DNA from 3 places in the Streptomyces sp. B5E4 genome. Region 1 is predicted to be linked to each of the others. Evidence: riboswitches for the same ligand, from Rfam matches in the RefSeq annotation. Region 1 holds a riboswitch; each other region holds the start of a gene.
What was found. A riboswitch is a leader RNA that binds a small molecule or an ion and turns the genes downstream of it on or off. The one in region 1 is predicted to bind thiamine pyrophosphate.
Positions count from the first base shown of each region.

Region 2: linked by a shared signal. The riboswitch ahead of ABGA99_RS36315 (thiamine ABC transporter substrate-binding protein) and the one ahead of thiC (phosphomethylpyrimidine synthase ThiC) in region 1 are both predicted to bind thiamine pyrophosphate.
Region 3: linked by a shared signal. The riboswitch ahead of thiO (glycine oxidase ThiO) and the one ahead of thiC (phosphomethylpyrimidine synthase ThiC) in region 1 are both predicted to bind thiamine pyrophosphate.

Region 1 covers NZ_JBDPMI010000033.1:63,259-73,146, forward strand. The annotation lists gene ABGA99_RS30715 (winged helix-turn-helix transcriptional regulator) at 1-433, opposite strand, end outside; gene ABGA99_RS30720 (alpha/beta hydrolase) at 535-1,446, shown strand; gene ABGA99_RS30725 (VWA domain-containing protein) at 1,457-2,917, opposite strand; gene ABGA99_RS30730 (Repetin) at 3,211-3,828, shown strand; gene ABGA99_RS30735 (GNAT family N-acetyltransferase) at 3,977-4,735, opposite strand; gene ABGA99_RS30740 (DUF4240 domain-containing protein) at 5,065-5,640, shown strand; gene thiC (phosphomethylpyrimidine synthase ThiC) at 5,705-7,531, opposite strand; TPP riboswitch at 7,524-7,655, opposite strand; gene ABGA99_RS30750 (YibE/F family protein) at 7,729-9,225, shown strand; gene ABGA99_RS30755 (DUF5326 family protein) at 9,250-9,462, opposite strand; gene ABGA99_RS30760 (cupin domain-containing protein) at 9,600-9,888, opposite strand, start outside.
Region 2 covers NZ_JBDPMI010000061.1:520-9,823, forward strand. The annotation lists partial or broken gene ABGA99_RS36305 (ABC transporter ATP-binding protein) at 1-235, opposite strand, end outside; gene ABGA99_RS36310 (iron ABC transporter permease) at 235-1,839, opposite strand; gene ABGA99_RS36315 (thiamine ABC transporter substrate-binding protein) at 1,926-2,984, opposite strand; TPP riboswitch at 3,022-3,132, opposite strand; gene rlmN (23S rRNA (adenine(2503)-C(2))-methyltransferase RlmN) at 3,147-4,295, opposite strand; gene ABGA99_RS36325 (hypothetical protein) at 4,336-4,635, opposite strand; gene ABGA99_RS36330 (phosphatidate cytidylyltransferase) at 4,744-5,673, opposite strand; gene frr (ribosome recycling factor) at 5,745-6,302, opposite strand; gene pyrH (UMP kinase) at 6,401-7,192, opposite strand; gene tsf (translation elongation factor Ts) at 7,465-8,298, opposite strand; gene rpsB (30S ribosomal protein S2) at 8,344-9,304, opposite strand, start outside.
Region 3 covers NZ_JBDPMI010000005.1:146,164-156,051, forward strand. The annotation lists gene ABGA99_RS09420 (3-deoxy-7-phosphoheptulonate synthase class II) at 1-185, shown strand, start outside; gene ABGA99_RS09425 ((2Fe-2S)-binding protein) at 294-653, shown strand; gene bfr (bacterioferritin) at 676-1,152, opposite strand; gene ABGA99_RS09435 (sulfite oxidase-like oxidoreductase) at 1,311-1,925, shown strand; gene ABGA99_RS09440 (deoxyribonuclease IV) at 1,945-2,877, opposite strand; gene pknB (Stk1 family PASTA domain-containing Ser/Thr kinase) at 2,879-4,789, opposite strand; gene ABGA99_RS09450 (thiazole synthase) at 4,958-5,842, opposite strand; gene thiS (sulfur carrier protein ThiS) at 5,849-6,097, opposite strand; gene thiO (glycine oxidase ThiO) at 6,094-7,353, opposite strand; TPP riboswitch at 7,352-7,462, opposite strand; gene ABGA99_RS09465 (FAD-dependent oxidoreductase) at 7,551-8,849, shown strand; gene ABGA99_RS09470 (Rv2175c family DNA-binding protein) at 8,970-9,335, shown strand; gene thiE (thiamine phosphate synthase) at 9,410-9,888, shown strand, end outside.

The DNA.
Region 1 (9,888 bases):
TGCGGTAACTCGCCGACCACGCCGCGTGCGGCTGCGGCTGGAAGTAGGCGCGCAGCCCGAGCAGCACGGTGTCGGACGTCAGCACCCCCTCCAGGGGTATCACCGGCGAGCGCAGCCCCCACGTGCGCAGGGCGGCGAAGACCGGCTCCAGCTCGCTGCCCCACTCCGTCAGCTCGTACACCTTCGCCGACGCGGGCGGCGGCAGCGTACGGCGCGCGAGCACACCGAAGCGCTCCAGGTCGCACAGGCGTTGGGACAGCACGCTGGGCCCGACGCCGGGGAGCGCGGCCTGCAAGTCGGCGTAGCGGCGGGGGCCCAGGCGCAGCTCGCGCACGACGAGCAGCGCCCAGCGTTCCCCGATCATGTCGAGCGCGTGGGCGATCGGGCACGCCTGCCCGTACGTCCGCCTCTCGTCGCCGCTGCCCCTCGCCATCGCCGCTCTCCTCCCACGCTGCCGATTCTGCTACGAAAAACGTAGCACGAACTCCGAGAAATGTAGTAGCCTTCGGGAAAGCCAGGTGAGGGAGGCGGGTCATGAACGGCACGGCGGAAGTCCGGCCCGAGGCGGAGCGGTTGGTGCGCGTCGGGGAGGTCGAGATCTGTACGCAGACGTTCGGCGCGGCCGAGGATCCGCCGATCTTGCTGATCGGAGGCGCGGAGGCGTCGATGGACTGGTGGGAGGACGGCTTCTGCTCACGCCTGGCCGCGGCCGGGCGGTACGTTGTCCGCTTCGATACGCGCGATACGGGCCGGTCCACGACGTTCCCGGTCGGGGCGCCGACGTACGGCGGCGAGGATCTGATCGCCGACGTGGTCGGGTTGCTCGACGCACTCGGCCTCGACTCCGCGCACCTCGTGGGCGTCTCCATGGGCGGCGGCATGGCCCAGGCCATCGCGGCGCGCTTCCCCGGCCGGGTGGCCTCGTTGACGTTGATCGCCACGAGCCCCAACGGGCCGGGCGGGCCCGACCGCCCCGAGTTGCCGCCGATGAGCGACGAGCTGGCCCGGAAGTTCGCGGAGCCCCAGCCGGGGCCGGACTGGTCCGATCGCGAGTCGGTCCTCGCGCACTTCCTCGCCGGTGAACGCACCTTCGCCGGCGCCATCCCGGTGGACGAGCAGCGTGTACGGCGCGTGGCCGGGCGGGCTTTCGACCGCAGTCCCGCCCCCGCCGCGGCCGCCAACCACTGGCTGCTCGACGACGGAAAGGAGCCGGCCGCGCTGTCCCTCGGCGACATCACCGCGCCGACCCTCGTGCTCCACGGCACGCGCGACCCGCTGTTCCCCTACGCGCACGGCGAGGCGCTGGCCCGCGAGATTCCGGGAGCCAGGCTCGTACCGCTGCAGGGTATGGGCCACCAGATGCCACCCCCGGAGCTGTGGGACACGGTCATAGCCGCGCTCGTCCCGCACACCGGCGCGGCGGGTCGGAGTCGCGGGCGGGGGTGAGACCGAAGGGTCAGAGGATGCGGGCGCGGCGGGCGGCGGTGATCCAGCCGGGGAACTGGGAGAGGAGGCGGTCGTAGAGCTGCGGATCGGGGAGTCCGCTGATGTCGTCGACGGCGAAGAACCCGACGTTGTCCACGCGGCGGCCAACGAGGCTGTCGAACCGCTCCAGTACGCCGTAGTCGGAGGCGCCCAGCCCCACGAACTGCCAGAAGATCGGCTCCTCGACCGCTTCGCGCAGCTCGCGCTCGATCTCGGCGTTGCGGTAGACGCCGCCGTCGGAGAAGAACAGCACGAGTGTCGGATCGGGGGCAGGGTTCTCGCGGACGTAGGCGCGGACTTCGGCGATGACCTTCTGTTCTTCGTTCTGGATACCGACCGTCCGCATGTCGATCTGGCCGTTCTCCAGGCCCTTGCGCTTCTTGCGGGGGCGGAAGAGGGCAAGCTGCCCGACGCGTACGTGCAGTCGTAGCCACTCGGGGAGATCCCCCAGGAGAAGGTCCGGGAGCCGGGCCGGATGGGAGGCGAAGGTCCACGCCTGCATGGCCCCGTCGTCGTCCAACTCCGCGGCGACAGCGGCCATGCGCTCGACGACATCGGCGACGACGCCTTGGGCGTAGAGGCGGGTCATGGAGCCGGAGGCGTCCAGGACGATGATGACGCGCGCGGAGATGTCGGCGGCCCCGTGCTTGCGCAGGGTGATGGCCACCTGCTCCTTGCGGAGCGACAGCCGCTTGCGCATGTCGACGGGCAGGTGCTCCTCGCCCTTGACCAGCCGCGGCCCGCCGGACGCGGCGGGTGCCGGGGCGGGGGCGGGCGACGTGCCGGGTGCCGCGGGCGCGGGCGGGGGTGCCGCCGGGGCTGCGGGCTGAGGTGCCGCCGGCGACGGTGCCGGGGAGGCCGGAGGCGCGGGTGGTGCGGTGGGGGAGGGAGGGGGCGGGGAATCGTCGACCGTGATACCGAAGTCGGTGGCCAGGCCGGCGAGCCCCGAGGCGTAGCCCTGGCCCACGGCGCGGAACTTCCAGCGGTCGCTGCGCAGGTACAGCTCGCCGCCGACGAACGCCGTCTCGGTCGTGGCCTCCATGTCGAAGCGGGCCAGTTCGGCGCCCGTTCCTGCGTCCAGGAGCCGCAGCGACAGCCCGGGCACCTGGCCGAAGGTGCCGCCGTCGGCCGAGGCGCACAGGACGACCCGTTCGATGCCCGGCCCCAGCGAGGTCAGCAGCACCTCGACGGAGTCGGTGTAACGGCCGCCCGCCTGCTGCTTGCCGAGGTGCGTGACCGCCTGGGAGGTGTGCTGCGGCTGGTTGTAGAAGACGAAGTCGCCGTCGTCCCGGACCCGGCCGGCCGCGGTGAGCAGCAGAGCCGAGGCGTCGACGTCGGGTACGCCGGCTCCTTCGGACCAGGAGAGTTCGGCGCGTACCGCGGGGGCGTCGACGGGCAGGTTGGCGCCTTTGGCGAGCGGTCCGGTGGCCATGGAATCGGTCCCTCTCCGATGCGGTCGGGCTGCGGCTGCGGTGACGTGCGGCGCACGCCCCGTGGTTCCGTCGGGAACTCCCGGCGCCGCGGCCGGGTTCCGCGGCCGGTGGCCGGAAGCCTGCCCTGGTCAGGTACAGCGTGTCATGCCGGGGAGGTAGCCGGGCCGGGTGGTGGGGCAGACCACGGGGGTACGCCGCTTGCCGCCGCGGGCTGACGCGGCGGGCCCCCGCCGCGGGCGAGGCTGCTGGCACCCGGATCGTCCGGGGCAACAGCCCTTGGGGAGCAGTTCTCTTGCGCTACGTACGCAGCAACCGCCTTCGTGTCGTCGCCCTCTCCGCCGCCCTGCTCGCGACGGCCACCGCCGGCACCGCCGCCGCGGCCGGCGACGGCAGCACCGACGACCGCGCCACCCGGGGCGCCGAAAGCACCCAGAGCGCCCCGAGCCCCCGGAGCGCCGACCGCGGGGAGCGGCCCGCCGCCTCCCTGACCGGTACCGCGAAGCTCACCCGGTCGCTCGGCGACGACATCACGTTCTCCTTCGACGCCCGCCTCGCCGCGCAGCACAACGACAACCCCCGCAAGGCAACGGGCACGTTCCGCTTCAGCCACTACCTCGGCGGCGAGGGCGCGTGGGCGGAGGCCGACGTCGACTGTCTCGTCACCGGCGGCAAGGTCGCCGTCGTCTCCGGTGTCATCACCGACACCGACCTCCCGGGCGCGAAGGGCCTGCGCGTCGGCGTCACCGTCCACGACCAGGGCCGCCACGACCGGCTCGGCTACAGCTGGGCGGGCACGGGCAGCCCGGTGGAGGACAAGGACCTGGCGCCGTGCGTGAGTTCGGCGCCGTTCGAGAAGGTCAAGCGCGGCACCGGCGATTTCCGGGTCCAGCCCTGGCAGCCGGAGCTCTGAACCGCGGAGTTCCGACGTCGCCCCCGCCCACGACGACTTCGTCGCCCCGGTCGAGCCGGTGGCCCGGCGGGCGGGCCACGACGGTGTGCTCGACCCCCGGGGCGGGTACCTGCAGCTGATGCGCCCGCCCCGGGCGTGAACACCCCCGTCAGCCGGGCAGGGAGACGTACAGGCGGGTGCCGCCGGGGCGGTAGCCGACGCGCGTGTACGTGCCGCGGGAGCCCGCGCCGGAGTACTCCAGCCACACCGATCCGGCCCCGCGGCCGAACATCGCCGCCGTCAGCGCCGCCGTCACCGCCGCCGCGACTCCGCGGCGCCGGTGCGCGGGGCGGGTGCCGACGCCGGCGAGTTCGGCGGTGTCCTCGGCCGGCGGCGAGCACGTCGCGCCGCCGGCGCAGCCGCCGTCCCCGGCCCGTACGAAACGCACCTCCCCGCCGTCCTCCCCCAGCCGCCGCAGCCGCGCCGCGCCCTCGGCCGACGCGGCGAACGCGCCGCCGAACGCCTCGGCGAGCGCCGCGTCCAGCGCCCGGAACTCCGCGTCGGTGGCGGGGGTCTCCACCGTCGGCCCGTTGCCGCGCGGGAGGGGATCGGTGTAGGTGTCCGGGGTGCAGACGAGGTACTCGTGCACGGCCTCCGTGCCGAATCCCGCCGCCCGCAGCGCCGCCGCCACCCGGGGCGCGGCCTGCGGCGCGAACTCCAGCCGCGGCAGCAGCCCCCGCTCCCGGAACGCGCCTATGAGGGCGGCGACGTCGCCGGGGGTGGGGGCGGTGCCGGGCAGCGGGGTCGCGTAGTTGAGGTAGGGGCTGTCGGTGTCGACGGCGAAACCGGCGACGAAGCCGCCGGTCTCGACGACGTCGGGGCGGCGGCGGAGATGGGCGACGGCGAAGTTCTGGACCTGCTTGTCCAGGGGGGTGGCCACGGTGGTATCGACCTCACGAAGTCTCTGACGTGCGGATACGGAAGAGAGCGTGGGGCCGCCGTACGGGACGGGCGGGTCCGGCGGATCGAGCGGGCGGCTCCGCTACCAAAACGGGCGGGCCACTCGGCGCCGACGGCGGCCGCTGACGGGCGCCGGGATCAAAGGCTTCGTTCCTCACCGTGAGTGCGCCGGCGGGCGGCCGGCGGAGGCGTCCGCGAGCGCGCGGACGGCGGCCAATGTCCCATGCCGGCTGCCCCCATGCAACGCCTTTCCGGGATGAGACCGGAATGTCAGCGGGGGGTGCCACAGTACGGGCCATGGACATCGATCGGTTCTGGCACCTCGTCGAATCGGCGCGCTCCTCCGCGGCGGCGGACGGCGTGCCCTTCGACGAGGCGCTCGTGGGACTCCTCGCGGGGCTCACCCGGCGGGAGATCCTGGAGTACGCGGAGCGGTTCGGCGAGGTGCACGGTGCCCTGTACCGCTGGGACGTGTGGGCGGCCGCGTATCTCATCGGAGGGGGCTGCTCGGACGACAGTTTCATGGACTTCCGCGCCGGGGTGATATCCCTCGGCCGCGAGTGGTACGAGCGCGTGGTGGCCGCGCCGGACAGCCTTGCCGAGCACCCGGACGTCGCCGAGGCCGCGCGGGATTACCGGGACGAGATCCTGTTCCAGGAGGAGGTCAACTACGCGGCGGGCGCCGCCTTCGAGCGGCTGACGGGGAGCAGGGACGCCTTCCACGAGGCGTGGGCGGAGTACCGGCCGGCGGACGGCGAGGGCGCCGCGGCGCATGACATGGGGGAGGACTTCGACTTCGACGACGACAGGGAGATGCAGAAGCGCCTGCCGCGCCTGGCGCGCCTGTACCTGGGGGCGGCCGACCGGGCGTAGCCGGCGGTACGCCGCGCCTGGCCGGAGCCTTCGGACAGCGCTCCGGCCAGGTCTGGGGCCGGGGTCAGTCCGCGAGGGGGAGGTAGACGCGGTTGCCCGCGTCTGCGAACTCCCTGGACTTCTCCAGCATGCCGCGTTCGATCTCCTCGGCGCTCAGCTCCACCGAGTCGTCGGAGCCGAAGCGTTCCGTGATGCTCCTGCTGATCTTCATCGAGCAGAATTTAGGGCCGCACATCGAGCAGAAGTGCGCCGTCTTCGCCGGCTCCGCCGGCAGTGTGGCGTCGTGGAACTCGCGGGCCGTGTCCGGGTCGAGGGCCAGGTTGAACTGGTCCTCCCAGCGGAACTCGAAGCGGGCGTCCGACAGGGCGTCGTCCCAGTCCTGGGCGCCCGGGTGGCCCTTGGCGAGGTCCGCGGCGTGGGCGGCGATCTTGTACGTGATCACGCCGGTCTTGACGTCGTCGCGGTCCGGGAGGCCCAGGTGTTCCTTCGGCGTGACGTAGCAGAGCATCGCCGTGCCCCACCAGGCGATCATCGCCGCGCCGATGCCGGAGGTGATGTGGTCGTAGGCCGGCGCGATGTCGGTGGCCAGGGGGCCGAGCGTGTAGAACGGGGCTTCTTCGCAGATCTCCTGCTGGAGGTCCACGTTCTCCTTGATCTTGTGCATCGGGACGTGTCCCGGGCCCTCGATCATGGTCTGCACGCCGTGGGACTTCGCGATCCGGTTCAGCTCGCCGAGCGTGCGCAGCTCCGCGAACTGCGCCTCGTCGTTGGCGTCCGCGATCGAGCCGGGCCGCAGGCCGTCGCCGAGGGAGAACGTCACGTCGTACGAGGCGAGGATCTCGCACAGCTCGTCGAAGTGGGTGTAGAGGAACGACTCCTGGTGGTGGGCCAGGCACCAGGCGGCCATGATGGAGCCGCCGCGGGAGACGATGCCCGTCTTGCGGCGGGCGGTGAGCGGGACGTAGCGCAGCAGGACGCCGGCGTGGACGGTCATGTAGTCGACGCCCTGCTCGCACTGTTCGAGGACGGTGTCCTTGTAGACGTCCCAGCTCAGTTCCTCGGCCCGGCCGTCGACCTTCTCCAGCGCCTGGTAGAGCGGCACGGTGCCGATGGGGACGGGGGAGTTGCGCAGGATCCACTCGCGGGTGGTGTGGATGTTGCGGCCGGTGGACAGGTCCATGACCGTGTCGGCGCCCCAGCGGGTGGCCCACGTCATCTTCTCCACCTCCTTCTCGATGGAGGAGGTGACGGCCGAGTTGCCGATGTTGGCGTTGACCTTCACCAGGAAGTTCTTCCCGATGATCATCGGTTCGGACTCGGGGTGGTTGACGTTCGCGGGGAGCACGGCGCGGCCGGCCGCGATCTCGTCGCGGACGAAGGCGGGCTCGACGCGCTCGCGCAGTGCGACGAACTCCATCTCGGCGGTGATCTCCCCGCGTCTGGCGTACGCGAGTTGGGTGACCGCCGCGCCGCGGGCGCGCCGCGGCTGGCGCGGGCGGCCGGGGAAGACGGCGTCGAGGTTGCGCAGGCCGCCGCGGGGCGAGGTGTGTTTGAGGCCGTCGTCCTCGGGGCGGGGCGGGCGGCCCGGGTACTCCTCGGTGTCGCCGCGGGCGATGATCCAGTTGTCGCGCAGCGGGGTGAGCCCGCGGCGTACCTCGGTGTCGATGGTCGGGTCGGTGTACGGCCCGGACGTGTCGTACAGCGTCACGTCCTGGCCGTTCGTGAGGTGCACGCGCCGCACCGGGACCCTGATGTCGGGCCGTGCGGGGTGCTCGATGTGGTCCTTGTGCCAGCCGATCGCGGTGGATTCCGCCGACTTCGCGGAATCCGCGGACGCCGCGGACTTCGCGGAGTCCCCGGTGGCGGGCGTACGTGCATCCGAAACGGTCATGGAGACCCACTCCCTACGCCGGCATTACCCGGTAACAGGTTCGGCGGTCGGCGCAGCTTGGGTCCGGATCCGGATCCGTCAGCGCCCTCTCAGCCCGGTGCTCCGAGCTCCCGCGGTGTGCAGTTCGCCGACCACGCTAACCGCTGCACGCACCGGTACGAAAGAGGGCCCCGCGCCGCTCCTGCGATGATCGGGCCGTGACTGATTCGCACGGCCACGGCCACCACCACGGCCACGGCCATACCCACGGCGCCCAGGACCCGCCCGCCTCGCACCGGCTGCGTACGGTGATCGCCGCGGTGCTCGTCCCGTTCGCGCTGGCGGTGCTCGCCGGGCTGATCGCGCTGTGGCCGGGCGGTGAACCGGCGGGCGAGCGCAGCGGCATCGGCTTCGACCAGGAGCGGCAGCGGGCGAAGGTCACGAAGGTCGAGGAAGTGAAGTGCGCGGACGTGGGCGCGCAGATCCAGGAGCAGGGGCCGCCGGCCGGCGGTGGCGATCCGGACGAGCCGCGGCCGGACGAGGACGCGGTGTGCGAGCAGGCGACGATCGAGGTGACGTCGGGCAAGCACGCCGGGCGGACCTTCACGGAGATCGTCGCGCCGGATGCGTCCCGGCGGTACGACGTGGGGCAGGAACTCGTCGTCTCCTACTCGCCGAAGGCGCCGCGTGAGCTGCAGTACGCCGTCTCCGACGTGGTACGGACCGTGCCGATGGCGGCGCTGGCGCTGGTGTTCGCGGGGGCGGTGGTCCTCGTCGGGCGGATGCGCGGGCTGGCGGCGCTCGCGGCGCTGGCGGTGAGCTTCGCCATCCTGATCCTGTTCATTCTGCCGGCGATCCTCGACGGGTCGAATCCGCTGGTGGTGGCGGTGGTCGGCGGCAGCGCCATCATGCTGATCGCGCTCTATCTGTGTCACGGCTTCAACGCGCGTACGTCGGTGGCCGCCCTCGGCACGCTGACGTCGCTGCTGCTGATCGGGCTGCTGGGCTCGCTGTTCATCGGCTGGTCGAAACTGACCGGGAACACCGACGACTTCACCGGGCTCATCCACACCCAGTACCCGGACATCGACATGAGCGGGCTGCTGCTCGCGGGGGTGCTGATCGGGTCGCTCGGGGTGCTCGACGACGTGACGGTGACGCAGGCGTCCGCGGTATGGGAGCTGCGGCAGGCCGATCCGTCGGCGCCGTGGCGGAAGCTGTACGCGTCGGCGATGCGGATCGGGCGCGATCACATCGCGTCGGTGGTGAACACGCTGGTCCTGGCGTACGCGGGGGCGGCGCTGCCGCTGCTGCTGCTCTTCACGATCGCCGACCAGGGCGTCGGCACGGTGGCGACGAGCGAGTTCGTCGCCGAGGAGATCGTACGGACCCTCGTGGGCAGCATCGGGCTGGTCGCCTCGGTGCCGCTGACGACGGGGCTCGCGGCGCTCGTCGTCTCCGCCGACCGCCGCCACGGGGCGGGGCCGGTGCCGGGCGGGGGCACGGGACCGGGTGCCGGGATGGCACCGGGGCCGGGGACCGGCGTGGGACCGGGGCCGGGGACCGGCATGGGACCGGGACCGGGTGCCCCTGCAGGACCGGGAGCCGTTTCCGGGCCGGGTGCCTGGGCGGGCACGGGCTCCGGCGCTGCCGCGGCTCCTCCCGAGGGCCGCTCCCGCCGCCGGGGCGGCGGCGGACGGCGGCGCCGGAGGTAGCGCCGGAGACGAGGGGGCGGTCGGCTACCAGTCGTTCTTCGACGACGACGCGGTCATGAACTTCCGCACCAGGAAGATCGCACCGGCGATCAGCGCCGCGGCCAGCAGCACCTTGAAGAGCAGGCCGATGATGAAGCCGACCAGCGCCATGATCAGGCTGCCGAAGACCACCAGCACGATCGCCGGGATCAGCACCCACGTCACCCACCACGGCAGTCCCGCGGTGATCTCTTTCACGGACACGGTCATTCCTCCTCCGGTACGCCGGGGTTGTCCCGGTGCCTTCGATGCTAGGACGCCGCACGGGCGGATGGGAGTGCCCCCTGCCCCGGTCCACCCCGGAACGAACCCCGAGGCGACCCTGAGGGACTGATTCACGCCTCGGGTGGAGAGAAGACCACCAGAACCCGGAGATCCTCGGTGATGTGGTGGAAACGATGCGGCACGCCCGCGGGCACATAGACGACGCAGCCCCTGCCGACCTGCAGGGTTTCGTCGCCGACTGTGACGGAGCCGCGACCGCTCATGATCACGTAGACCTCGTCCTGGCGGTGGGGCTGCTGCGGATCGGGCGCTCCGGCGTCCAGCGCGTAGAGGCCCACCGACATGTTCCGCTCGCGCACGAACTGCAGGTACGCTCCGTCGTTCGCACGGCGCTCCGCC
Region 2 (9,304 bases), on a different contig from region 1:
ACATCAGCCCGACCCCCCGCCGGTGCGCCGGCACCCCGGCCAGGTCCCGCCCGCCGAGCAGTACCCGCCCGCCGGCGACGGGCTGCAGCCCGGCCACCGCCCGCAGCAGCGTGGACTTGCCGCTGCCGCTGGGTCCGAGGACGCTGACGACCTCGTGGTCCGCGACATCGAGGGAGATCCCGTCGACCGCCGCGCGGGCCCCGTAGCGCACGGTGACGTCGTCGAGTACGAGCATCAGAACTCTCCCGCCTGGTTCTTACGGACCCGTTCCAGCAGCAGCAGCGAAGCCGCGCACACCGCCATGAGGATGGTGCTCAGCGCCATCGCCTGCCCGTAGTTGGTCTCGCCGGCCCGTCCGAGGAGCCGGGCCACCGCGACGGGCAGCGTCGGCCGGTCGGGCCCGGCGATGAAGACGGTCGCCCCGAACTCGCCGAGGGAGACCGCGAAGGCGAAGCCGGCGGCGACGAGCACCGCCCGCCGCACCAGCGGCAGGTCGACCTCCCGCCAGGCCCGCAGCGGTGACGCCCCGAGGACGGCGGCGGCTTCCCGCAGCCGGTCGTCGACGGCGCGCAGCACGGGCAGCATGGTCCGTACGACGAACGGGACGCCGACCAGCGCCTGCGCGAGCGGCACGAGGATCCAGGAGGATCTGAGGTCGAGCGGCGGGGTGTCGAGGGCGATGAGGAAGCCGAACCCGACGGTGACGGCGGAGGTGCCCAGCGGCAGCATCAGCAGCGCGTCGAAGCCGCGGACGAGCGGCCCGGCGCGGCGGGTGACGGCGGCCGCGGCGAGGCCCCCGACGGCGACCGCGATGACGGTGGCGACGGCGGCGTAGGCGAGGGAGTTGCCGACGGCCTCCAGCGGCGGGACGGCGAAGGTGCCGTCGCTCTCCTGCAGCGCGCAGTAGAAGCCGAGGCCGTGGCCGTCCGGGGTGGCGAAGGAGCGTTCGACGAGGACGGCGAGCGGCGCGAGGAGCAGGACGGCGACGACGGCGACGACGCCGCCGAGGAGGGCGCGTTCGCCGGCGCCGCGGGGGCGGCGGGCGGTGGTCTCGGGGTCGACGAGGCGCAGCGCGGTCTCCCGGCGGCGTACGGTCCAGGCGTGCACGGCCAGGACGGCGGCGACGGCGGCGAGTTGGAGGAGGGAGAGGACCGCGGCGGTGGGCAGGTCGAGGAAGTCCGCGGTCTGCCGGTAGATCTCCACTTCGAGGGTGCTGTAGGCGGGACCGCCGAGGATCTGGACGACCCCGAAGGAGGTGAAGGTGAAGAGGAAGACCATGAGGGCCGCGGCGGCGACGGCGGGCCCGAGCGCGGGCAGGGTGACGTGCCGCCAGGCGGCGAGGCGGCCGGCGCCGAGGACCCGGGCGGCTTCTTCCTGGCGGGGGTCGAGCTGGGCCCACAGGCCGCCGACGGTCCGTACGACGACGGCGAAGTTGAAGAAGACGTGCGCCAGCAGGATGGCCCACACGCTGGTGTCCAGCCGGGTGCCCCACCAGCCGTCGAGGACGCCGCCGCGGCCGGTGAGCGCGAGGAACGCGGAGCCGACGACGACGGTGGGCATCACGAACGGCACGGTGACCAGGGCGCGCAGCAGTTGCTTGCCGGGGAAGTCGAAGCGGGCGAAGACGTACGCGGCGGGCAGCGCGAGGACGAGGGTGAGCCCCGTGGAGGCGGCGGCCTGCCAGAGCGTGAACCACAGGACGCCGAGGATGTCGGGGTCGCCGAGGACGTCGGGGATGCGGCCGAACTGCCAGCGGCCGCCCTCGCGCAGGCCGCGGGCGACGATGGCGCCGACGGGGTAGGCGAAGAAGACGGCGAAGAACGCGGCGGGGACGGCCATGAGCGCGAGCCGTCCGGCCGCCCCGCGTATCCGGCGGCGGCCGGCGCCCGTTCCCGTGTCTCCCCTGCCGCGTCCCGCGGCCCGGGTTACTTCACGACCAGCGAGGTCCACGTCTTGATCCACTGCTCCCGGTTGTCGTCGACGGTCGCCGGGTCGAGGGTGTGCGGGTCGGCGATCTCCTCGCCGTAGCGGGTGAAGACCTCGGGCAGTTCGGTGTTCTCCCGCACGGGGTGGACGAACATCTGCAGCGGCATGTCCTTCTGGAACCGCTCGCCGATGAGGAAGTCGATGAGGGCCTTGCCGCCTTCGGTGTTGCCGGCGTTGGCGAGCAGCCCGGCGAACTCGATCTGGCGGAAGCAGGTGCCGGTGGCCACGCCGGTGGTGGCTTCCTCGGGCTGCGATTCCATGTCGAGGACGGGCGGGCTGGAGGCGTACGAGACGACGAGCGGCTTGTCGCCCTTGCCGGCGCCGGAGAAGCGCTCGTAGTACGCCTGCTCCCAGCCGTCGACGACCTCGACGCCGTTGTCCCGCAGCCGGCTCCAGTAGTCCTCCCAGCCCTCGTCGCCGTACGCGTCGGCGGTGGCGAGGAGGAAGGCCAGGCCCGGGGAGGAGGTGGCGGCGTTCTCGGTGACGAGGAGGTCCCGGTAGCGGGGGTCGGCGAGGTCGTCGAAGGTCTGCGGCGGGTCGAGGTTCTTCTCCTCGAAGTACGCGCGGTCGTAGTTGACGCACACGTCGCCGTAGTCGACGGGGGTGACGCGGTGTTCGCCGGCGTCGAGCTGGAGTTCCCCGGGTATGCGGTCCAGCCCCTTCGCTTCGTACGGCGTGAAGATCCCGTTGTCGAGGCCGCGGGAGAGGAGGGTGTTGTCGATGCCGAAGAAGACGTCGCCCTGGGGGTTGTCCTTGGACAGGACGGCCTGGTTGACGGCGGAGCCGGCGTCCTTGCCCTTGAGGATGTCGACCGTGTACCCGGACTGTTTCTCGAACGCCTTGAGGACGTCGTCGGAGACGGCGAAGGAGTCGTGGGTGACGAGGGTGACGCTCTTGCCGTCCGGGCCTGACCCGGATCCGTCGCCGGAGTCCGAGCCGCAGGCGGCCAGGCCCAGGGCGAGGGACGCGGCCAAGGCGGTGGTGACGATGCGCTTCATCGGGCTGCTTTCGTGGCGGCGGGCAGCCCGGGCAGCAGCAGAGTCTCGACCGAACTTCCTACCCAGAATGACCTGGGCGAGGTTCGAGGGTCTGCGGCCTGGACGGTGCCGCACTCTCAGCGCTGCGAGCGCTCCCCTGTCGGTGTGTACAAATGAACGATATCAGGCTGGTGCGTCGGCCGCGGAGGCGGCGAGCTGCCCGCAGGCTCCTTCGATCTCCTGGCCGCGGGTGTCCCGTACGGTCACGGGCACGCCGTGGGCCTCCAGGGCGGCGACGAAGGCCCGCTCGTCCTCGGGCCGGGAGGCGGTCCACTTGGAGCCGGGCGTGGGGTTGAGCGGGATGAGGTTGACGTGCGCGCGGCGGCCCTTGAGGAGGCGGCCGAGGAGGTCGGCGCGCCAGGCCTGGTCGTTGATGTCCCTGATCAGCGCGTACTCGATGGAGACGCGGCGGCCGGAGCGGGCGGCGTACTCCCAGGCGGCGTCGAGGACCTCGCGGACCTGCCAGCGGGTGTTGACGGGCACGAGGGTGTCGCGCAGCTCGTCGTCGGGCGCGTGCAGGGAGACGGCGAGGCGGCACTTCAGGCCCTCGTCGGCGAAGCGGTGCATGGCGGGCACGAGGCCGACGGTGGAGACGGTGATGCCGCGCTGGGAGAGCCCGAGGCCCTCGGGCTCGGGGTCGGTGAGGCGGCGGATGGCGGACAGCACGCGGTTGTAGTTCGCCAGCGGCTCGCCCATGCCCATGAAGACGATGTTGGACAGCCGCGCGGGGCCTCCCCCGGAGCCTTCGGCCCGGGCGGTGCCCCCCGGGACCTCGCCGTCGCGCAGGGCGCGCATGCCGTCGACGATCTGGTGGACGATCTCGGCGGTGGACAGGTTGCGGGTCAGCCCGGCCTGGCCGGTGGCGCAGAACGGGCAGTTCATGCCGCACCCGGCCTGGGAGGAGATGCACATGGTGACGCGGTCGGGGTAGCGCATGAGCACCGACTCGACCAGCGTGCCGTCGAAGAGCCGCCACAGGGTCTTGCGGGTGGTGTCGCCGTCGCAGCTCAGATGCCGTACGACGGTCATCAGCTCGGGCAGCAGCCCTTCGGCGAGCTTCTCCCGGGACCCGGCCGGCACGTCGGTCCAGCCGGCCGGGTCGGTGGCGTAGCGCGCGAAGTAGTGGCGCGAGAGCTGCGTGGCACGAAACGGCTTCTCCCCCAGCTCGGCGACGGCGTCGCGGCGCTCGGCGGGGGTGAGGTCGGCTAGGTGCCGCGGCGGCTTCTTGGCACCACGGGGGACGGCGAAGGTGAGCTCTCCTGGCTTCGGCATAGCCGTACCAGTGTCGCAGACGGATTCACCCCCGCCCGCCTTAACCCCAAATGCCCGAATTCGCCCGCTCAAGCGCGCTGATGGGCGAGCCGTGGCCGTCGCCCACGGGGGCCGCCCCGCCGCCCGGCGACCCGTGGTCGTCGCCCATGGGCGCGACGCCCCAGTCGTGTTCCGCGGGTGCGGCCCTGTCGCTGCCCTGCCAGTCCAGGAGCGGCGCGACGGTGCCGCCGGGTGCGCCGGGGCCGTCGCCTGCCGCCGCCGTGGCGGTGCCCACCGCCACGCCCCCGGTCGCCAGCAGGGCCACCGCCGTCGCGCGCGCCGCCGTGTGCTTGATCCTCATCGAAATCCCCCTTGGGTCGCGGACATCCGCCACCACCGTGCCCACCCGCCCGGCGCGGCTCACAGATGTTTCGGCCCTCGCCGAAACCGCACAGGGGGAACGCGGCGGTCAGCCCCCGCCGACGAAGATCACCATCAGCAGCCACACGACCGGCGCCGTCGGCAGCAGCGAGTCCAGCCGGTCCATGATCCCACCGTGGCCGGGGAGCAGCGTGCCCATGTCCTTGATGCCGAGGTCGCGTTTGATCATCGATTCGGCGAGGTCCCCGAGCGTCGCGGAGGCGGCTGCGGCGGCGCCCAGCAGGAGGCCCTGCCACCAGCGGCCGTCGTCGATGAGCAGTTCCATGCACACCGCGCCCGCCGCCATCGCGAAGGCCAGCGCGCCGCCCAGCCCCTCGCGGGTCTTGCCGGGGCTGATGCGCGGGGCGAGTTTGTGGCGGCCGAACTTGTAGCCCACGGCGTACGCGCCGGTGTCGCTGATCACCGTGAGGATCAGGAACGTCAGCACCCGCTGCGGCCCGTCGTCGTCCGCGGCGAGCATCAGCGCGACGAAGCTCGCGAGGAAGGGCACGTAGAACGCGGCGAAGACGCCGGCGGTGACGTCGCGGAGGTAGTCCTCCGCGGGGCGCGTCAGCCGCCAGACGGGGACGGCGAGGGCGGTGAGCGCGAGTGCCGCCCCGGCGCCCTCGGCGCCGCGCGCGTACCCGGCGATGACCATGGCGATGCCGCCGAGCGCCAGCGGCACCAGCGGCGTGCGGATGCCGCGGCACTCCGCCAGCCGCGACGTCAGCTCCCACAGCCCGACCGCCACGGCGACGACGATGACGCCGAGGAAGAGCACTTTCACGACGAACAGCGTGGCCAGCACGATGGCGCCGAGGCCGAGCCCGACGCCTATGGCCGCGCCGAGGTCCCGGCCGCCGCGGCGCCGCTTGGGAGCGGGCGGCGGCGGGGCGGAGGCGTCGCCCGGGACGCCGGGTCCCCCGGAGGGACCTGGGGAGGGTTCGTCGGCAGGGGCGTCGCCGGACACGATGGGCATGCGCGGAGTCTGCGCCCTTTCACCCCCGCCGTACACGGGACCCGCCGGGGCCCCCCTGGAGGAGTCGTTCATCAGACCTCGAGCAGCTCTGCTTCCTTGTGCTTGAGCAGCTCGTCGACCTGGGCCACGTACTTGTGGGTGGTGTCGTCGAGCTCCTTCTCGCCGCGGCGGCCCTCGTCCTCACCGATCTCGCCGTCCTTGACGGCCTTGTCGATGGCCTCCTTGGCCTTGCGGCGCACGGAGCGGATGGCGATCCGCGCGTCCTCGCCCTTGGCCCTGGCGACCTTGATGAACTCCTTGCGGCGCTCCTCGGTGAGCTGCGGGAAGACCACCCGGATGATGTTGCCGTCGTTGGAGGGGTTGACGCCGAGGTCGGAGTCGCGGATCGCCTGCTCGATGTTGCGCAGGGCGGTCTTGTCGAACGGTGTCACCACCGCCATCCGCGGCTCCGGCACCGAGAACGACGCCAGTTGGTTGATGGGGGTCTGAGCCCCGTAGTAATCCGCCGTGATCTTGTTGAACATCGCCGGATGGGCCCGCCCGGTGCGGATCGCGGCGAGGTCCTCCTTGGCGACCACGACGGCCTTCTCCATCTTCTCCTCGGCTTCGAGGAGGGTCTCTTCGATCACCACTGGCTCCTGGTCTCTTCTGTGAGCGGGACGGGAGTGCCCCCGTCCGCCCGTACCATGCCTGCACGGTGTCCGACCGGCAGGCCGTTGTCCATCCCTCAGACCCGGCTGCCGTGCGCGCTCACGAGCGTACCGATCTTCTCACCCCGCACCGCCCGGGCGATGTTGCCCTCCTTCAGCAGCTCGAAGACGAGGATGGGCAGTTCGTTGTCGCGGCACAGGGTGACGGCCGTGGCGTCGGCGACCTTGAGGTCACGGGTGATGACCTCGCCGTATCCGAGCGCGTCGAACTTCACCGCGTCGGGGTTCTTCTTGGGGTCGGCGTCGTAGACCCCGTCGACGCCGTTCTTGCCCATGAGCAGCGCCTCGGCGTGGATCTCCAGGGCACGCTGCGCGGCGGTGGTGTCCGTCGAGAAGTAGGGCATGCCCATGCCGGCGCCGAAGATGACCACGCGGCCCTTCTGCATGTGCCGGATGGCGCGCAGCGGGATGTACGGCTCGGCGACCTGGCCCATCGTGATCGCCGTCTGCACCCGGGAGTCGATGCCCTCCTTCTCCAGGAAGTCCTGCAGGGCAAGGCAGTTCATGACCGTGCCGAGCATGCCCATGTAGTCGGAGCGGGCCCGGTCCATGCCGCGCTGCTGCAGTTCGGCGCCGCGGAAGAAGTTGCCTCCGCCGATCACCACCGCGATCTCGTACCCGTCGCGGACGACGGCCGCGACCTCGCGGGCGATGGCGCGCACGACGTCCGGGTCGACGCCGAGGTCCCCGCCGCCGGAGAACGCCTCGCCCGACAGCTTCAGCAGGAAGCGCGAGCTGTCCCTCTTCGTGTGGTGGCCGTTGTCCGCCTTCTCCTGGTGGCCGTGGTCCGCGTCGGCGTCCTCGTTCATGAAGTCTCCTCGTGCGCATGCGAAGGAGGCCATCGCCGTGGGGTTCTCATTCACCCGTTCCCGGCAATGGCCTCCTCGTCACTTCCGCGGCCCGGCGGCGGTCCCCCGCACCGGCCCGCAACAACTCAACCCGACCCTAGCGGCGCCGGTGGCCGTTCGCCGCACACCGTGCGCGCCGTGCCCCGTGGCGACCCGCCGTGCGGCGCATCACCTCGCGGCACGTGCCGTGCGGTCGCGCTTACGCGCGCCGGGCGGCACGGTGGCGCCGGCGCTCAGGCGCCGACGCGGATGCGCGCGAAGCGGGTCACCTGCACGCCCGCCTCGCCGAGCACCTTCTGCACCGACTTCTTCGGGTCCTTGGCGAACGGCTGGTCCACCAGCACGTTCTCCTTGAAGAAGCCGTTCACACGGCCCTCGACGATCTTCGGCAGGGCGGCCTCCGGCTTGCCCTCCTCGCGGGACGTGGCCTCGGCGACGCGGCGCTCGTTCTCCACCGTGTCCGCCGGGACGTCCTCGCGGGACAGCCAGCGCGGGCCGAAGGCGGCGATGTGCTGCGCCACCTCCTTGGCGGTCTGCGGGTCGGCCTTGTCCAGCTCGACCAGCACACCGACCTGCGGCGGCAGGTCCGGCGAGGTGCGGTGCATGTACGTGCCCACGTAGGCGCCCTCGAAGCTCGCGAAGCGGTCGAGGACGATCTTCTCGCCGAGGGTGGCGTTGGCCTCGTCCACGTACGTCTGGACGGTCTTGCCCTCGATCTCGGAGGCGAGCAGCGCCTCCAGGTCGGCCGGCTTGGTGGCCGCGACATGCTCCGCGAGCGCGTTGGCGACGGCGACGAACTTGTCGCCCTTGGCGACGAAGTCGGTCTCGCACTTCAGCTCCAGCAGCACGCCGGAGGTGTTGTCGTCGGCGAGCACGGAGACGACGGCGCCGTTCTCGGCGGAGCGGCCCTCACGCTTGGCGACGCCCTTCTGGCCCTTGACGCGGAGCAGCTCCACGGCCTTGTCGACGTCGCCCTCGGCCTCTTCCAGCGCCTTCTTGCAGTCCATCATGCCGGCGCCGGTGAGCTCCCGGAGCTTCTTGACGTCGGCGGCGGTGAAGTTCGCCATGATTGGGTGGTTTTCTCTTCTCGACGGGTGACTGGGATCGGCGGATCAGGCCTGCGGGGCGTCGCCGGAGGGCTGCGCGACCTCGGTGGCCTCGGTGGCCTCTGCGACCTCGGTGGCCTGCTCGGCGGCCGGGGCGGGGGTCTCGTCGGCCTGCTCGGCGTCGGCGACCTTGGCGGTCTCGGCGGAGGTCTGCACCTCGGCCTCGGCGGCGGCCTCGTCCGTCTTCTCGGCCGGCGTGGCCGGCGCCGTCTTGCCGTCCTTCTCGCCGGCGAGAAGGTCGCGCTCCCACTCGGCGAGCGGCTCGGCGTCGGTCTTGACGGCCTTCTCGTCACCGGTGGCGGCACCGGAGCGGGCGATCAGACCCTCGGCGACGGCGTCGGCGATGACGCGGGTCAGCAGCGTGACGGAGCGGATCGCGTCGTCGTTGCCCGGGATCTTGTAGTCGACCTCGTCGGGGTCGCAGTTGGTGTCGAGGATCGCGACGACCGGGATGCGCAGCTTGCGCGCCTCGCCGACGGCGATGTGCTCCTTCTTCGTGTCCACGATCCAGACGGCGCTCGGCACCTTCTGCATGTCGCGGATGCCGCCGAGGGTCTTCTCCAGCTTGGCCTTCTCGCGGGAGAGGACGAGCAGTTCCTTCTTGGTGAGGCCGGAGGCGGCCACGTCCTCGAAGTCGATCGCCTCGAGCTCCTTGAGGCGCTGCAGCCGCTTGTGGACCGTGGAGAAGTTGGTGAGCATGCCGCCCAGCCAGCGCTGGTTCACATACGGCATGCCGACCCGGGTGGCCTGCTCGGCGATGGCTTCCTGGGCCTGCTTCTTCGTGCCCACGAACATGATGGTGCCGCCGTGCGCGACGGTCTCCTTCACGAACTCGTAGGCGCGGTCGATGTACGACAGCGACTGCAGGAGGTCGATGATGTAGATGCCGTTGCGCTCGGTGAAGATGAAGCGCTTCATCTTCGGGTTCCAGCGGCGGGTCTGGTGCCCGAAGTGGACGCCGCTTTCC
Region 3 (9,888 bases), on a different contig from region 1:
CCCACCCCGGCGGCATCCACGTGGAGCTGACCGGCGACGACGTGACCGAATGCGTGGGCGGCGGCGACGAGATCTTCGTGGACGATCTGCACCAGCGCTACGAGACGGCGTGCGACCCGCGGCTCAACCGCAGCCAGTCGCTCGACCTGGCATTCCTGGTCGCCGAGATGTACCGGGACCAGTGAGCGCGCCGGCCGTGGCGTAACGCAGGTCACGGCAGGACGGCTCTTTCACGGCACCCCCGGGCCGGGTAAGGTTAGGGTTACCTAATCGTCCCGACCCGGGGGTTCCGCGTGTTCGTGTGCTCGTGCTTCGGCATCACCGAGGAGCAGGTGCGCGCGCACGCCTCGGCCGGGCGCTGCACGCCCCGCCAGATCGCCTCCGAGTCCAAGGCGGGCACGGACTGCGGCTCATGCGTGCGCCGGATCCAGGCGCTGCTCGGCCGCGGCGCGGGCTGTGCCCGCAGGGAGCTGCTGGAGGACCGGCAGCCGGCCGGTGGGAGCGCGACGCCGGTGGCGGCCGGGAGCCGGGCGACCGCCGAGAACGCGGTCACGGTCGACGCCCCGCTCACGGTCGACGCCGCGGTCGCCCTCGACGCCGCCCTGGAGGCCGCGGCCGACGCGGGGGCCGCGCTGCTGCGCGAGGCCGCCTGACCCCGGTCCGTACCCGGAGGGCTCAGTCCGGCTGCTCGATCTGCTGCGCGATGTACAGCGCCTCGCCGAGCTTCTCGATCAGGTCGAGCTGGGTGTCGAGGTAGTCGATGTGGTGCTCCTCGTCCTCCAGGATCGCCTCGAAGATGTTCGCGGACGTGATGTCGCTCTTGGCGCGCATCAGCTCGATCCCGCGGCGCAGGCGGTCGATCGCCTCCACCTCGATCTGCCGGTCGGCCTGGAACATCTCGGTGACCGTCTGCCCGACCCGGACGTGGAAGAGCCGCTGGTAGTTCGGCAACCCCTCCAACAGCAGAATGCGGTCGGTCAGGATCTCCGCGTGCTTCATCTCGTCGAACGACTCGGACCGGGTGTACTTCGCCAGCTTCGTCCAGCCGAAGTTCTCCTGCATCTTCGCGTGCAGGAAGTACTGGTTGATCGCCGTCAGCTCGGCAGTGAGCTGCTCGTTCAGGAATTCCAGCACCTCGGGGTCGCCCTGCATAGCCGGGACTCCTCTCCGCGTGGGTCGGGCAGGTCAGGGCGCATCCTCGCACCCGGAGCCAGGACGATCCAGTAAGTGCAGGCTTATCCGGGTTGCCCTCGTCCAGGCCCGGCCGCCCCCGGTCATGACCATGCGCAAGCGTCTGCCACCATGGGGTCATGGGTCAGTCGGAGCGCCACGAGGGGGACCTGCCTCCCGGCCAGCGGCTGCAGCGCGGCTGGCCCGTGACGCACTACGGCCCGGTGCCGCGGTTCAAGCCCGACCGCTGGGAACTGCAGATCTTCGGGGCCACGGCGGACGGCACCAAGCGGTCCCTCACGCACGACGAGTTCACGGCCCTGCCGTACGCGACCGTGGTCGGCGATCTGCACTGCGTGACGAAGTTCAGCATGATCGGCGCCGAGTGGGGCGGGGTACGGGCCCGTACGCTCCTCGCGCTCGCGCCGCCCGCGCCCGAGGTCACGCACGTGATGGTGTGGGCGGAGTACGGCTTCAGCTCCAACCTGCGGCTGGCCGACTTCGCCGACGAACGGACGATCTTCGCGACGCACAAGGACGGCGAGCCGCTGACCGCCGAGCACGGCTTCCCGGTCCGGCTCGTCGTGCCGCACCTGTACGCCTGGAAGGGCCCGAAGTGGGTGCGGGGCGTGGAGTACATGACGGCCGACCGCCGCGGCTTCTGGGAGGAGCGCGGCTACCACAACGTCGGCGATCCCTGGCGCGAGCAGCGCTACTCCTACCAGGAGGAGCCGGGCGACGGGCCGGACCTCTAGGCCCTCCCGCCGGGCCCCGCTACGGTCCCGCGGGCGCCCGCAGCTCCTTCAGCAGCGCGATGTCCGCCGCCGCCTTCGGCCCCTCCGGGCCGCCGCCTGGGGTCTCGATGATCAGCGGTACGCCGTCCATCGCCGGATGCCGGATCAGCTCGCGGAACGCCTCGGCGCCGATCTGCCCGGCCCCGATGTTCTCGTGCCGGTCCAGGCACGATCCCGCCGCGGCCTTGGAGTCGTTCGCGTGCAGCAGCCGCAGCCGTCCCGGGCCCGCCACCTCCACCAGCTCGTCCAGCACCTGCTTCGCGCCGCCGCTCGCCGCGAGGTCGTGGCCCGCGGCGAAGACGTGGCAGGTGTCGAGGCAGACGCCGAGCCGCGGGTGCCGGTCCAGCAGGTCCAGATAGGCGCCCAGCTCCGGCAGCCGGGAGCAGAGCGAGAAGCCCTGCCCCGCGGTCGGCTCCAGCAGCAGCTCGGGTGCGTCGGGGTCGTCGCCCAGCTCGTCGAGGAGCGGCAGGGTCAGCTCCCGTACCTGCGCGAGGGCGGTCGCGCGGGGCCGCCCGCCGGTCGCCGAGCCGGTGTGCACCACGACGCCGCGGGCGCCGATCGCCCGGCCGCGGCGCAGCGAGTGCCGCAGCGAGGCGACGGAGTTCACCGCGGTCGCCGGGGTGTGCGAGCCGAGGTTGATCAGGTACGGGGCGTGCACGTACACCGGGACGCCGTCCTCGGCGCAACGCCGGCGGAACTCCTCGTCCTGCGCCGGGTCGCCGGCCGGCGTCGCCCAGCCGCGGGCGTTGGCGACGAAGACCTGGACCGCCTCCGCGCCGATCTTGCGCGCGTGCGCCAGCCCCTTCGCGGCCAGTCCGCCGGCGACCGGCACATGGCTGCCGACGGGGTTGCGGGCGCGGGGATCGGGATCGAGCCGGTCGGAGCGTCGTTCGGGGGGCGTACGGGAGGACACGTCACCTCACCCAGAGGGTGATCTCGCTGCCGCGCGGCGCCTCGTCCCCGTCGTCCGGGGACTGCCGCCAGACGGTGTCGCCGAAGAAGATCTGGTTCACGTCCACGCTGAAGCCGGCGTCCTCGAGCGTCTCCTCGGCGTCGTCCACGTTCATGTCGACCACGTCCGGGACCTCCAGCAGCTCGGGCCCCTTGGAGATCGTCAGCGTGACCTTGTCGCCCTCGGCCAGCTCCGTGCCCGGCTCCGGCGAGGTCTCCGCGACCGTGCCGGCGTCCTCCTCCGAGTACACCGTCTCCGTGGCGACCTCGACCGTCAGGCCCTCCTCGCGCAGCTCCTCCGCGGCGTCGTTCTGGTCGTCGCCGACCACGTCCGGCACCTCGACGGGCGCGCCGCGGCTGACGACCATCTCCACCGCCCGGCCGGCCCTGATCTTCTCCCCGTCCCCGGGGTCGGTGCTGATCACGCGCCCGGCGGGCAGCTCCTCGCTGAACGCCTCCCGTGTCACGCCCGGCTTCAGCCCGGCGTCGCTCAGCTCGTCCCCGGCCTCGTCGAGCGGGACCGCGTACAGCTCGGGTACCTCGACCATCTCCGGGCCCTTGGAGAGCACGAGCGTGACGGAGTCGCCCTGGCGGATGCGGCTGCCGCCCTCGGGGTCGGTGCGCAGGACGAGGCCGGCCTTCACGGTGTCGCTGAAGTCCTCCTTGACGTCCGCGTCCAGGTCCTCGCCGGAGAGCATGCTCCGCGCCTCGGTCTCGGTCTTGCCGAGCACGAAGGGGACCTTGGTGAACTGCCCGGAGTTGATGTACCAGACGCCCGTGCCGACGCCGAGCACCAGCACCGCCGCCAGCAGCGCCAGCAGTCCGATCCGCGGCTTGGGGCGGCCCGGCCGCGCCGGGGCGCCGGGCGCCGGCGGGCCGGGCGGCCGGGCGGCGGTGCCGCCCGCGGGCCCCGCGGCGGGCGTCTCCAGCACGCTGGTGACGTTCAGCCGCTCCTGCGCGGCCGTCGGGCCCGGCACCACGGCCGTACGGTCCTCGGAGCCGATCCGCTCCGCGGCGACGGCCTGCGGCGGCATCGCGTCCAGCTCCTCGTCGGTGAGCCGGGCGCGGGCGCTGCGTACGGCCGACAGCAGCTCCACGGCGTCCGCCGGGCGTGTCTCGCTGCTGCGCGCGGCGGCGGCGGCGACCAGGTCGTCCAACTGCGCGGGCAGCCCCGGGACGACGGCGGACGGCGGCTCGACGTCCTCGTGGAGGTGCTGGTAGAGCACGTGCGCGGCGTGCTCGCCCGCGTGCGGCTTGGCGCCGGTGAGCATCTCGTAGAGCATCACGCCGCAGGCGTACACGTCGACCCGGGGGTCGGCGGCGCCGCGCTCGATCTGCTCGGGCGCCAGATACGACACGCTGCCGAGCACGGTGCCGGTGGAGGCGGTGGTGTGGGTGTTCACGGCGCGGACGAGCCCGAAGTCGGCGACCTTGACGCGGCCGTCGTCGCCGATGAGGACGTTCTCCGGCTTCATGTCGCGGTGGACGAATCCGGCCCGGTGCGCGGCGCCGAGCGCGGCGAGCACGGGCTCCAGGATGTCCAGCGCGGCCCGCGGCTGGAGCGCGCCGCGGTCGTTCAGCACGTCGCGCAGGGTGCAGCCCGGGACGTACTCCATGGCCAGGAAGACGTGCGGGCCGTCGGTGCCCTGGTCGTAGACGCCCACGACGTTCGGGTGGGCGAGGCCGGCGACCGACTTGGCCTCCAGGATGAACCGCTGGACGAAGGAGGCGTCGGCGGCGAGCGACGGGTGCATGACCTTGACGGCGAGCACCCGGTCGAGCCGGGTGTCCAGCGCGCGGTAGACCGTGGCCATGCCGCCGGCGGCGATGCGTGCGTCGACGCGGTAGCGCCCGTCGAGCGTCTGCCCGACCATGGGGTCGCCCCACCCTCCCGGCGGATGGGGGGACGGGTCCAGAGTCGTGTCCACGAAGCGCAGTCTACGAGGTGAGGGACGCGTTCCCGTCACCGTTGTGCTGCAGTACGTTCCCGATGGCGTGCCGGTACGGCGGGCCGCGCGGGGGCCGGTACGGGGCCGGGGAGTTCACGCGAACGCGGGCCGCTCCGGGTCCGGCCCCGGCCCTCCGTCCGGGCCGGAGCCCGGGCCCAGCTCCGCCACGCCGGCCGCCGGGGACGACGCCCGCGCGAAGTGCCGGCGCGGGATGCGCCCCGCGCGCGCGGCGAGCCGGCCCGCGGCGATCGCGTACCGCATCGCCTCCGCCATCAGCACCGGTTCCTGCGCCCGGGTCACCGCGGACGCCAGCATCACCGCGTCGCAGCCCAGCTCCATCGCCTGTGCGGCGTCGGAGGCGGTGCCGGCGCCGGCGTCGAGGATGACGGGCACCCCGGCGGCCTCGGTGATGAGCTGGAAGTTGTGCGGGTTGCGGATGCCGAGCCCGGAGCCGATGGGGGAGCCCAGCGGCATCACGGCGGCGCAGCCGGCGTCCTCCAGCTTGCGGGCGAGCACGGGGTCGTCGTTGGTGTACGGGAGCACGGTGAAGCCGTCGTCGACGAGCGTCTCGGCGGCGGCCAGCAGCTCGACGGGGTCGGGCAGCAGGGTGCGTTCGTCGGCGATGACCTCCAGCTTCACCCAGTCCGTGCCGAGCGCCTCGCGGGCCAGCCGGGCGGTGAGGACGGCCTCGCCCGCGGTGAAGCAGCCGGCGGTGTTCGGCAGCACGCGGATGCCGTGGCGGCGCAGCACGTCGAGTACGGAGCCGTGCACGCCGGGGTCGATGCGGCGCATCGCGACGGTGGTCAGCTCGGTGCCGGAGGCGAGGAGGGCGCGCTCCATGCTCTCCAGGCTGCTCGCGCCGCCGGTGCCCATGATGAGGCGGGAGGAGAAGCGGACGCCGGCGATGGTGAGGGGGTCGGCGGCAGTGGGATCTGTGGTGTCTGTCACCCCTGCGGGGGCGGTGGCGGTGCTGTTCACGGTGGGTCAGCCTCCCTGGACCGGGGTCAGGATCTCGACGCGGTCGCCGTCGCCGAGGGTGGTGGTGGGCCAGCTCCCGCGCGGTACGACGTCCTCGTTGACGGCGGCGGCGACGCCGCGGGGCGCGCTGGTGAGGGTGGCGACGAGGGCGTCGAGGGTGAGGCCCGCGGCGATCCGGCGCGGTGCGCCGTTGACGGTGATGGTCGGGGAGTCGGTACGGGCGTCCGTACGGGTCTGCGTGGCGTCCTCGGTCATGCGTGCCGCCCTTCGTGCCGCTGGTGCGTGGTGCCGAACCGGGTGGCCGCGAACGGGCGGGCCACCTCGGGGAGTTCGCCGCCGGTGAGGACGGCGGCGAGCGCGTCGCCGGTGACCGGGGTGAGGAGCACCCCGTTGCGGTAGTGGCCGGTGGCCAGGTGCAGCCCCGCCAGGGCGGTGGGGCCCAGCAGCGGCGCGTTGTCGGGGGAGCCGGGGCGCAGCCCGGCGCCGGTCTCCACGAGCGGCAGCTCCGTCAGCCCGGGCAGCAGCTCGTGGGCGTCGCGCAGCAGCTCGTACACGCCGCCCGCGGTGACCGTGGTGTCCCAGCCCAGCTCCTCGCTGGTGGCGCCGACGACCAGCTCACCGCTCTCCCGCGGCACCAGGTACACGCTGCTGCCGCGCACCACGGCCCGTACCGTACGGGACAGGAAGGGCGTCCCGGCGCCGGGCATCCGCAGCCGCAGCACCTGCCCCTTCACCGGCCGCACCGGCGGCCGTACCGCCTCCGGCACCCCCACCAGGCCGCCGCTGCGGCTGCCCGCGGCGAGCACCGTCTGCCCGGCGGCGATCCGGGTGCCGTCCGCCAGCTCCGCGCCCGCCGCCCGCTCGTCCGCGCCCGCGCCCGCGCCGGCGATCCGCAGCCGGACCGCGAGGCTGCGGTGGAAGGCGACCCCGGCCCGCTCGCAGGCGGTGACCAGCGCCGCGGTCAGCAGCCGCGGGTCCGTCTGGTGGTCGCCGTCGACGCGCAGCCCGCCGCGTACTCCGGGCGCGAGCATGGGCTCCAGCCGGCGGCACTCGCTGCCGCTGAGCCACTGCGCGGAGAGCCCCAGCCGCTGCTGGAAGCCGTGCAGTTCGCGCAGTTGGGCGCGGTCGTCCGCGTCGAGGGCGACGGACAGCGCGCCGCAGCGGCGGTAGCCGATGTCCTGGCCGGACGCCTCCGCCAGCTCGGCCGCGAACGCCGGATAGCGCTCCGCGGCGGCCAGGTTGAGCGCCAGCAGCGCTTCCTCGCCGTAGTGCAGTTCGGTGACGGCGGCCAGCATCCCGGCCGCGACCTGCGCGGCGCCGCCGCCGGGGGCCGGGTCGGCGACGGCGGTGGCCAGCCCGCGGCGGGCCGCCTGCCAGGCGGTGACCAGGCCGATGACGCCGCCGCCGACGACGAGGACGTCGTAGGCGGCATCGGCCGTGCGCGGCGCGCCGGTTGGGCCCGCCGCCGGTGTCGTGGTGGGTTCTGTCGGGGGTGTGTCGCGTGGCTGCATGGGCGCGTTCGCCCCTCCCTTCGCCGGCATGACCCGGATCAGGTTCGTACGGTCGGGGGCCGCCAGCCCCCCTCTCAGCCCGGTGCGCCGGGCTCCCGCGAGTCTTCCCGGTCACCCTAACTCCGTACGCCCGGCCGCTGTAAGGGAGCCTCGCGAGCGGGCCCGGCACGAGCGGCGGGCGACGGGCGCGGCATAAAGTGATCGGTGTGACCGACGCCGAACCGGAGCGCGGCCCCGCCGGCCGGGCCGCCAGCCGCCCCAGCAGTGCCGCGGACCCCACCGCGGGCACCGTCGTCGTCGGCGCCGGCATGGCCGGCGTGCAGACCGCCGTGGCGCTGCGCGAGCAGGGCTACGCGGGCACCGTCACCCTCGTCGGCGCGGAGCCGCACGACCCGTACGACCGGCCGCCGCTGTCGAAGGCGGTGCTGCTGGGCAAGGCGGAGGGCTCGGCGTTCGAGGTGGACTTCGCGGAGTACGGCATCGGGCTCCGGCTGGGGCTGCACGCCGACCGGCTGGACACCGCGCGGCGGGTGCTGGAGACGGACGCCGGGCCCGTTCCGTACGGGAACCTGGTCCTCGCCACCGGCGCGGCGCCCGTCCCGCTGCCCGGTGCCCGGGCCGGCGCCACGCCCGGCGTGCACCTGCTGCGCACCCTCGACGACGCGGCGCGGCTGCGCGCGGTGCTCGTGCGGCGCAGCCGGATCCTGGTGGTCGGCGCGGGCTGGATCGGCGCGGAGCTGACCACCGCGGCGCGCGAGCAGGGCTGCGAGGTGACGGTCGTGGAGGCCGCGGGGCATCCGCTGGCGGCCGCGCTGCCCGCGGCGGTCGCGGCGCCGATGGCCACGTGGTACGAGGAGAGCGGTGCCCGGCTGCTGACGGGGCGCCGGGTGGAGCGCGTCGAGAGCCCGGGCGAGGAGGGGCCGGTCGCGGTGGTCCTCGACGACGGCACGGAGCTGACCGCCGACGCCGTCGTCGTCGGCATCGGCGCCCACCCGGCCACGGCCTGGCTCGCCGGCTCCGGCGTCGAGCTGGGTGACGACGGGGCGGTGCGGGCCGACGAGCGGCTGCGTACGAACGTGCCCGGGGTCTGGGCCGTCGGCGACTGCGCGTCCTTCCCGTCCGCGCGCTACGGTGAGCGGCTGCTGATCCACCACTGGGACAACGCCCTCCAGGGCCCGACGACGGTCGCGGCGGACATCGCGGGGGCGCCGGGCGGGGTGTACGACCCGGTGCCGTATTTCTGGTCCGAGCAGTTCGGCCGCTTCGTGCAGTACGTCGGCCACCACACGGACGGCGACGAGCTGCTGTGGCGCGGCGACCCGCAGGGTTCCTCGTGGTCGGTGTGCTGGCTGCGCGCCGGCCGGCTCATCGCGCTGTTGGCCGTCGGCCGGCCGCGGGACCTCACCCAGGGGCGCAAGCTGATCCATGCCGGCGCCGCGCTGGACCGCGAGCGGGCCGCCGACGCGGCCGTACCGCTGAAATCAGCCGTGCTGTGATGTCCGCGGCGCGCCGAGCACCGCGCCGCTTTCCCCGAATCCGGGGATACTTCGCGGTGATATGCCTCCCTTTGGCGCTGCCCTGTACCGACAGGCCGCCCGAGATGGCAGGCTGGGGGGGTGACCGAGATTGATGCGAAGATCGATGCTCTCGTCCCCTCCTGGCTCACCCTTCCCGACATCGCGGAGAAGCTCGACGTCGAGGTGACCCGCGTGCGGCAGTTGGTCAGGGAAGGCCAGCTGATCGCGGTGCGGCGGGGTGAGAACAAGACGCTGCAGGTGCCCGCCGAGTTCATCGGCGAGGGGAAGGTCGTCAAGGGCCTCACCGGCACCCTGACGCTGCTCAAGGACGACGGCTTCAGCGACGCGGAGGCGCTGGAGTGGCTGTTCACCCCCGACCCCTCGCTCCCGGGGACTCCCGCGCAGGCGCTGCGCGAGAACCGCGGGACGGAGGTCAAGCGCAGGGCGCAGGCACTGGCTGTGTAACCTCGCGGGGCCGGGCGCGCACCCGCGGGTCCGGCCCCGCGACCGTACGAGACCGTACGAGGGGGGAGCGCCGTATGACGGCCGGAACCGCCGCCGGTGCCACCGTGGACGCCCGCGCACGGCTCGGCGCCGCGCAGCTCTATCTGTGCACGGACGCCCGTACCCGCCAGGGCGACCTGCCCGAGTTCCTGGACGCCGTGCTGGCCGCCGGCGTGGACATCGTCCAACTGCGCGACAAGGGCATGGAGGCGCGCGAGGAGCTGGCGCACCTGGAGGTGTTCGCCGACGCCTGCCGCCGGCACGGCCGGCTGCTCGCGGTCAACGACCGCGCCGACGTGGCGCACGCCGCCGGCGCCGACGTGCTGCACCTGGGCCAGGGCGACCTGCCCGTGCCCGCCGCCCGCGCCCTCCTGGGTGCCGGGCCGAACGACGTGCTGATCGGCCGCTCCACCCACGCCGAGGCGGAGACCCGGGCCGCGGCCGAGGAGCCAGGCGTCGACTACTTCTGCACCGGCCCGTGCTGGCCCACCCCCACCAAGGCCGGACGCCCCGC